2 linked regions of the Skermanella sp. TT6 genome follow. The protein of the gene in region 2 interacts with the protein of the main gene of each other region in a pairwise test. Links are inferred from orthologs where the notes say so. Each region holds a gene or a part of one and is shown on either strand. Other genes may lie near its edges.

Evidence for each region. The genes of interacting proteins can lie anywhere in the genome.
Region 1: the proteins of IGS68_RS06885 (region 2) and mtgA interact in binary tests that used the Escherichia coli proteins (3 or more experiments, as listed by UniProt). The link is inferred for Skermanella sp. TT6 from one-to-one orthologs.

The regions. Positions count from the first base shown.
Region 1 is NZ_CP067420.1:2,133,071-2,136,769, forward strand. What follows is about bases 761-3,699. They hold mtgA (monofunctional biosynthetic peptidoglycan transglycosylase), read right to left. Parts: upstream 2,616-3,699; coding sequence 1,905-2,615; downstream 761-1,904. Other genes in these bases: IGS68_RS10060 (cytochrome P450), read left to right, coding at 761-1,167; IGS68_RS10065 (ATP-grasp domain-containing protein), read right to left, coding at 1,569-1,838; IGS68_RS10075 (ATP-dependent DNA helicase), read left to right, coding at 2,726-3,699. Also shown: more of IGS68_RS10060, read left to right, coding at 1-760. UniProt on the Escherichia coli protein: Peptidoglycan polymerase that catalyzes glycan chain elongation from lipid-linked precursors. May play a role in peptidoglycan assembly during cell division in collaboration with other cell division proteins.
Region 2 is NZ_CP067420.1:1,480,166-1,484,684, forward strand. The notes cover bases 1,521-4,519. They hold IGS68_RS06885 (peptidoglycan D,D-transpeptidase FtsI family protein), read right to left. Parts: upstream 3,895-4,519; coding sequence 2,146-3,894; downstream 1,521-2,145. Other genes in these bases: IGS68_RS06880 (UDP-N-acetylmuramoyl-L-alanyl-D-glutamate--2,6-diaminopimelate ligase), read right to left, coding at 1,521-2,159; ftsL (cell division protein FtsL), read right to left, coding at 3,891-4,307; rsmH (16S rRNA (cytosine(1402)-N(4))-methyltransferase RsmH), read right to left, coding at 4,304-4,519. In the rest of the region: IGS68_RS06875 (UDP-N-acetylmuramoylalanyl-D-glutamyl-2,6-diaminopimelate--D-alanyl-D-alanine ligase), read right to left, coding at 1-690; more of IGS68_RS06880, read right to left, coding at 690-1,520. UniProt on the Escherichia coli protein: Essential cell division protein that catalyzes cross-linking of the peptidoglycan cell wall at the division septum. Required for localization of FtsN.

The DNA of each region.
Region 1 (3,699 bases), 650 kb from region 2 along the record:
GCGAATTACCGGCGGACACCGGCGTCGATCCGCATCATCCGCCCGCTCGTGGGGGACGGCCTGTTCCTCAGCGAGGGCCAGCGCTGGCGCCACCAGCGGCAGACCCTGGCGCCGGCCTTCACACCGCGCGCGATCCCGGTGCTCGCCCGCCACATCGCCGACGCGACCCGGGAGGCGCTCGCCGGCGTCGCGGCCCGCGCCGAGGATGGCCCTGTCGAACTGGTCTCGTTCTGCCAGCACCTGGCGCTCGATATCGCCGGCCGCTCGATGTTCTCGGTGGAGATGTCGGCCCACGGTGCCGAGATGCGCCGGCTCATCGCGCATTACGCGGAGCGGCTGGGACGGCCCTACCTGCTCGATTTCCTGCTTCCGGCCTCGGTTCCCAATCTGCACGACCTCGCCCGGAGGCGCTTCCAGGCCGAATGGATGGGGCTGATCGAAACCATCATGGCGGAGCGGTCTCGGGGCGCCGCCCGCTCCGCCGACACGCCCCGCGACCTGTTCGACCTCCTGCGCGCCGCCCGCGATCCCGAGACCGGCGCCGGGATCCCGGCCGAAGAACTGCGCGACCAGGTCGCCACGATGATCGTAGCCGGCCATGAGACGACGGCGCTCGCGATCTTCTGGTCGCTGTACCTGCTGGCGCTTGCGCCGGACATCCAGGAGGGCGTCGCCAGCGAGGCGGCGGGCCTCGACCTTTCCCGCGACGGGGCCGCCCTGGCGCTGCCCGTCCTCGTTCTGACCAGGGCCGTCGTCCAGGAGGCGCTCCGCCTCTACCCCCCGGCATTCATCCTCGTCAGGGAGGCGATCGGCGAGGATCTCGTGGGCGGCGTGCCGGTGCGCCCCCGGGACCTTGTCATGGTGGCTCCGTGGGTCCTCCACCGGCATCGCAAGTTGTGGCGGGATCCGGACGTCTTCGACCCGGCCCGTTTCCTGCCCGACGCCGCTCCTCCCGACCGGTTCGCCTATCTCCCGTTCGGCCTGGGACCCCGCGTCTGCATCGGCGCGCAGTTCGCCCTGACCGAGGCCGTCCTGGTCGTCGCAGCCATGGCGTCGGCCTTCAGGATCGGATTGCCCGATCACCATCCCCCCGTCCTGCCGACCGCCGTCATCACGACCCAGCCGGATCGTGCGGCCCGGTTCGATCTGGTCCGGCGGACCGGTTAGGCGACGCGGAACGTCATGGATCCGCGACCCGGTCGCTCGGAGGCCGCCTCAGGAAGGCGCCGGCCACCGGTTGCTCGACCTGGAGCCATTCGGGCCGCCGGTGAGCAGCATAGCACAACATCGCTATCAGACGGTCGGCGGCTTCTTCGGGCGTCAATTTTCGATTGTGTTTCAGGAGTATCTCCAGGGCGGCCCGATACCCGGCGTCGGGATGGGGCCGCATGCTCTTCGCACGGGCATAGGCGCAAACCACGGCGCGAATGAGGTCCTCGGAAGCCGAACGCTCCATTGGGTCCACCCGGTGGTGACAGGGGACCGAGTTTGTCTCGAATGCCCGCTGTCCCGGAAGAGTCCGATGGTACGTTATCCCGAGGAGGGTGCCGGCTTCCGCGCCGCCGGCGCTACTTCGCCGAGTCCCGGCTGATGATCTTGTTGAAGTTGCTCTTCTGCTCGAACACCATGGCCAGCTTGTGGTCCTCGAACTGCTTGAAGAACTCCTCCCAGGAGATTTCCTCCAGGCTGTCGTTCTTCGAATTGGGAGCATCCGGGAACTCGATCCGGATGATCCCGACGCCGCCCTGGCCGTGGGTCGATTTCACCACCGCCGGCTTGCCGCCGTGCTGCTCGGCCCACTTGCGGATCTTGTCGTGGTCGGTCGTCGTTTCCGACATGCGTCGGTCCCTTTCCTTGATGGATCTCCCATGTCAACAGAAGGAGCGCGGAAGGGTTTCCCCCGGTCAGCCGATGCAATCGTCCAGCCCGTCGCGTTCCACGATCGCCATGCGCTGCTGGATCACGTTGGCCCGACCGGCGATGTAGCGGGTCGGCTTGGCGGGCGACCAGCGCAGCGGATTGGGCAGCACCGCCGCCATGAGCGCGGCCTCCCGGCGGGTCAGGGCCGATGCCGGCTTGCCGAAATAGGCGCGGGATGCGGCCTCGGCGCCGTAGATGCCGTCGCCCCATTCGATGATGTTCAGGTAGACCTCCATGATCCGCGATTTCGGCCAGACCAGCTCGATCCACAGCGTGAACCAGGCCTCCAGCCCCTTCCGCAGGTAGGTCCGGTCCTGCCAGAGATAGGCGTTCTTGGCGGTCTGCATGGTGATCGTGCTGCCGCCCCGCAGCGACCGGCCGGCCAGGTTTCCCTGCCAAGCCTGGCGCAGCGAGGCCCAATCGAAGCCGGCATGGCTGCAGAACAGGCTGTCCTCGGACGCGATCACCGCCCGGGGCAGGGCGTCGGACAGGCTTTCGAGGCCGACCCAGTCCTTCTCGATCCCGGCACCGTCGATCGCCCGGATCAGCATCAGCGGCGTGCCGGGCGGCGGCACCACCCGGTACAGCGCGACCCATCCGACCGTGACCGCGGCGACGCCCAGCCCGATCGCCAGCATGGCCGGAAGGATACGCCGCCGGGGCAGGGCGGTGGAAACTCGCTGGATGACGGACATGGGACCTGCGGCCTGGGGACGGGCGGCCATCATAACCACCCTGAAGGGGGAGGCAACCTCGGCCTGTTCCGCTCGCGCCGCGGCGTCCGGGCTTCTATACTGCGGCCGTGATGGACATGGTTCAATCCCCCGCGCCGCCGCGGCGCCTGCTGTTGCCCGACGTGCCCGCGCTGGTCGCCGGGGCGCGGCGGGCCGTCTGGCTGACCGCCGACGGCGAGATCGACACCATCGACCTGGACGAAGCCCGGCGCCGGCTCCAGCGGGAGACGCTGCTGGTCTGCCACGCCCGGGCGCTGGGCCGCCGGCTGAACGCCGACCGCTTCGCGGCGCTCGACCTGCTGGAACTGTTCGCCTTCGTCCATCCCGCCCGCTTCGTCGTCCCGACCCCGCGCGGCCTCGCCGAGGCGCTCGGCCTGCCCAGGCCCGACGGCGCGGAGGACGACGCCCTGACCCTGATCCGCGCCACCCGCCAGCTCCTGACCGACCTGACCGATCCCGACCGGGAGGAGAAGTCCGACCCGGTGGCCATCGCCTGGTACATGGGCGCGGGCGCGCAGGGCTACGCCTGGGGCTGGGCACCCTTCGTGCTGTCGGCGCTCGGCGCCCCCAACGGCCCGCCGGGCCGCCGCGCGCTCGGCGCTTTCCAGGTCTGGAAGCGCCTGCCGGAATGGGAGGAGGGGGCTCCAGAGCCGCCGCCCGGCCAGATCGCCGTCCATGCGAACGACGCGCGCCGCCGCCTCGCCGACCTGCTCCAGGCCGGCATCCGCGGCAAGGCGGCCGAGCCGCGCCCGCAGCAGTCCGACTATGCCAGCGCGGTCAGCACCGCCTTCACCCCGCGCAACTATCCCGGGACGCCGAACCTCGTCCTGGCCGAGGCCGGCACGGGCGTCGGCAAGACCCTGGGCTATCTGGCGCCCGCCAGCCTGTGGGCGGAGATCAACCGCGGCCCCGTGTGGATCTCCACCTACACCCGGAACCTCCAGCACCAGATCGACGGCGAGCTGGACCGGCTCCACCGCGACCCGGACGTGAAGGCGCGCAAGGTCGTGTTGCGCAAGGGCCGGGAGAATTACCTGTGCCTGCT
Region 2 (4,519 bases):
GCGGTTCAACACCACGGCGCCGTTTGGCGCCATGCCTTCGAAGATCTCCGCCTTGGCGTCGGCGATCGCCTCGACCGACGGGAAATGCTCCAGGTGGACCGCCTCGACGGTCGTGATCACCGAGACGTCGGGGCGGACCTGGCGGGACAGCGGGCCGATCTCGCCGGCATGGTTCATGCCCAGCTCGAACACGGCGTAGGTGCAGTCCGGCGGCATGCGCGCCAGGCTCAGCGGCACGCCCCAATGGTTGTTCAGGCTTCCCGCCGTGGCGAAGGTGGGCGCCAGCGCGGACAGGCAGGTTCCCAGCGCCTCCTTGGTGCTGGTCTTGCCGACCGACCCGGTCACCGCGACGATCTTGGCGCCGGTGCGCAACCGCGCCACCGAGCCCAGGTCCTGGAGGGCGGCGAAGGTGTCCTCGACCATGACCAGCGGGGCGTCCGGCCCGACGCCGTCCGGCCGGTGCGACACCAGGGCGGCGGCCGCGCCGGCGGCCAGCGCCTGCGCCACGTATCCGTGGCCGTCGAAGTTCGGACCCTTCAGAGCGATGAAAAGATCGCCCGGCTGGATCGTGCGGCTGTCGATCGACACGCCGGTCGCCTGCCAGTCCAGGGCGTCGGCGGAGCCGTGCAGGGTGCCGTTGGTCGCCGCGGCGACGTCGCCGGCGGTCCAGAGAACGGGGGGGCGTGCCATCAGACCAGGGCCTCCCGCAGGGCGGCGCGCGCCTCGTCGGCGTCGTCGAACGGCCGTACCACGGTGCCGACGGTCTGGCCCTGCTCGTGGCCCTTGCCGGCGATCACCAGCACGTCCCCCTCGGCCAGGTCCCCGACGGCGGCGCGGATCGCCGCGGCGCGGTCGCCGATCTCCTCGGCGTCCGGGCAGCCGGCCATGACCTCGCGCCGGATCGCCTCCGCCGCCTCGGTCCTGGGGTTGTCGTCGGTCACGATGACCCGATCGGCCAGCCGGTCCGCCAGCTCGCCCATGACCGGCCGCTTGCCCCGGTCACGGTCGCCGCCGCAGCCGAACACCACCACCAGCCGCTTCGCCGCGTGGGGACGCAAGGCCCGCAGGACCGTCTCCAGCGCGTCGGGCGTGTGGGCATAGTCCACGTAGATCGGGGCGCCCGAGGGGTGGTGGGCGACCAGTTCCAGCCGGCCGCGGACGCCGCCCAGCCGCTCCAGCGCCGCCGCCGCCTCGTCCGGGTCGGTGCCCGTGCCGATCGCCATGCCCAGCGCGCACAGCGCGTTCATGCACTGGAAGCGCCCCGCCAGCGGCAGGTCGATGTCGTGGTCCCGGCCGAGCACGGTCAGCTTCAGCCGCTGTCCGTGGGGCAGGGGGATCAGGTCGCGCAAGACAAGCTCCTTCGCCTGTGTGCCATAGCCGATCAGGCGATGACCACGCCGCGAACACAGCTCTGACAGATGGGTGAACTCGGGCGCGTCCGCGTTCAGCACCGCCGTCCCGCCGGGGGGCAGGACGCGGTCGAACAGCATCGACTTGGCCGCGAGGTAAGCCTCCATACTGCCGTGGTAATCCAGGTGGTCGCGTGACAAATTTGTGAAACCTGCGGTTTCGATCGCCACGCCGTCCAGGCGGTGCTGGTCGAGACCGTGGCTCGACGCCTCCATGGCGAGATGGTCGATCCCGACATCGGCAAGCTCGGCGAGCGCCTGGTGCAGAGACACGGTGTCCGGCGTGGTCAGCGAGCCGTAGCGCTCCATCCCCGGCGCCGTGATGCCCAGGGTGCCCAGGCTTGCCGCCCGGTGGCCGAGCAGGGACCAGAGCTGGCGGGCGAACTGCACGGTGGAGGTCTTGCCGTTGGTGCCGGTCACCGCCGCGACGTGGGCCGGCTGCCGCCCGTAGAAGCGGGCCGCCATCAGCGCCAGCCGGCGCCGGGGGTTCTCGTCCTCGATCACGGCGACGCCGTCGGGCGCCCCGTCCGGCAGCACCGTGCCGGCCGGTCCCAGCACCGCCACCGCGCCGCGCGCCACCGCGTCGGCCACGAAGGCCCGCCCGTCGGCCTTGCTTCCCGGCAGCGCCGCGAACAGGAAACCCGGCTTGACCGCGCGCGAATCGCTCGTCAGGCCCGCGATCAGGGGATCGCGGGCCTGGAGCGGCGCGGCCTGGGTGGTGTCGGAGGAGGCGAGGTCAGTAAGACGCAAGGGTGCTTCCCCGGGGATTGAGATGGATTTCGGTCGCCGTGCGGATGTCGGGCCGGGTCTCGTCGATCGGGCTGATGCCCATCAGGGGACCCATCTGCTGGATGATCCTGCCGGCCAGCGGAGCCGCGACCCAGCCGCCGGTGGCGTAGCCGTAGGTGCGCTTGTTGCCTTTCGGCTCGTCGACCATGGCCATCACGAGATAGCGGGGATCCTGGATCGGAAAGGCACCGATGAACGACGACAACAAGGCCTTCTTCGCATAGCCACGCCCACTGGTCTTCTCCGCGGTGCCCGTCTTGCCGCCGACCACGTAGCCGGGGGCGGCCGCTCCGGTCGCCGTGCCCTGGGTCACGACCAGGCGCATCAGCCGGCGGATTTGGTCCGAGGTTTGTGGCGAAATTACGCGTTCCGCGGGTACCGGATCGCCGGGGTTCCGCCGCAGCAGGGTCGGCGGGTGCAGCAGGCCGCCATTGACCGAGGCGGCGGTGGCCGACGCCATCTGGATCGGGCTGACCGACAGGCCGTGGCCGAAGGAGATCGTCATCGTGCTGGCTTCGCGCCAGGGATTGGGCACCATCGGCGCTCCGACCTCGGGGATCTCGATCGGCGACCGCTTGAGCAGGCCGAGCTTGTCCATCAGCGCGCGCTGGGCCGGCGTGCCGACCTCCATCGCCATCCGGACCGACCCGATGTTGGACGAGTACATGAAGACTTCGGGGACGGTCAGCCAGCGGTTCTTGCCGTGGTAGTCGCTGATCGTGAACCGCCCGACCCGCACCGACTTGGTCGCGTCGAAGCTGTCGCCCATGCGGATCTTGCCCGACTCCAGGGCGAGGGCCGAATTGAAGATCTTGAACGTCGAGCCCATCTCGTACACGCCGAGCGTGTTGCGGTTGAAGCGCGCGTTCTCGTCGCTGGTCGGGGAGTGGGGGTCGAAGTCCGGCAGCGAGACCATCGCCAGGACCTCGCCGGTCTTGACGTCCATGATCATCCCGGCGCCGCCCAGGGCCTGGAACTCGTCCACGGCGTTCTGGAGCTCCCGCTTGACCAGGTGCTGGAGGCGCACGTCGAGAGAGAGCTGGACCGGCTCGCTCGACGACCTCAGGCGGCTGTCGAACGACTGCTCGATCCCCATCAGGCCGTTGTTGTCGACTCCGGTGAAGCCGACGACATGGGCGGTCAGGTTGGCGTTCGGGTAGACCCGTCGCTCCTCGCGCTGGAAGTAGAGGCCGGGGATGCCGAGCCGGTTGACCTCGTAGTGCTCGCGCGGCGACAGGTTCCGCCGGATCCAGACGAACCGCTTGTCGCTCTTCAGCTTGGCCAGGGTGTCCTGGTAATCCAGGTCGGTCAGCACCGAGGTCAGCTTCTGCGTCGCCTCCAGCGGGTTGATCACCAGCTTGGGGTCGGCGTGCAGCGACGCGGTCGCCAGCGAGCTCGCCAGCAGCACGCCGTTGCGGTCCACGATGTCGGCGCGGCTGGCCGGGATGGCATGGGCGGAAGCGGCCTGCGCCAGCCCCGTGTCGCCCCCCTGGCTCATCACGGTGGCGTCGACCAGCTTGACGCCGACCGCGCCGAAGGCGAGCGCGAAGACCGCGACGGTCACCATCAGCCGGCTGCGCGCCTGGTCCAGCGCCTGCGCGGCGCGGCTCCCGGCGCGCCGCTCGGCGGCGCGGGGAGCCGGCGCCGCTTCCGGGCGGTCCGTGTGCCAGTGGCGTGACGCGTGGATGTCGGTCATTGCGTCACCTTGTAGGTGGCGAGCACCACGGAGCCGGCCGGCACGCCGCTGCCGCCCGGCTTGCGCGACGGCATCGGCACCGTCGTCCCGGCGACCAGGGCGGAGCCCGCCGGCGCGTTGGGATCGGCCGGATGCAGCCGCGCCGGGATGGTCTCGACCGACGCGATCATCTGCCCGGCGGCGGTCGGGCCGAGCACCAGGTGCCGGCGCGCCATCTCCTCGATCCGGGTCGGATCGTTCATGTAGCTCCACTCGGCCTTCAGGATTTGGATGGCTTCCTGCTCATGGATGATCGCGCGGTTCAACCCGGCCAGATCCTCCCCGAGCGCCTGAACCCGGTAGCTCGTGTGGAACAATGCCCCGCTCGCCAGGCCCGCCAGACCGAGCCAGATCACCGTGGACTTGCTGATCATGCTGCCTCCTCGAAGGCCGGTGCCTTCGTGCGTTCGGCCGCGCGCAGCCGGGCTGACCGGGCGCGGGGATTGTTGACGAGTTCCGTGTCGCCGGGGGTCACCGGCTTGCGGGAGATCAGGCGGAACGTCGGCGCCGCTTCGGCCGTCCGCTCCACCGGTGCGTGGCGCGACGGGGCCGGGCTGTTGCCCGACCGCCGCCGCAGGAATTCCTT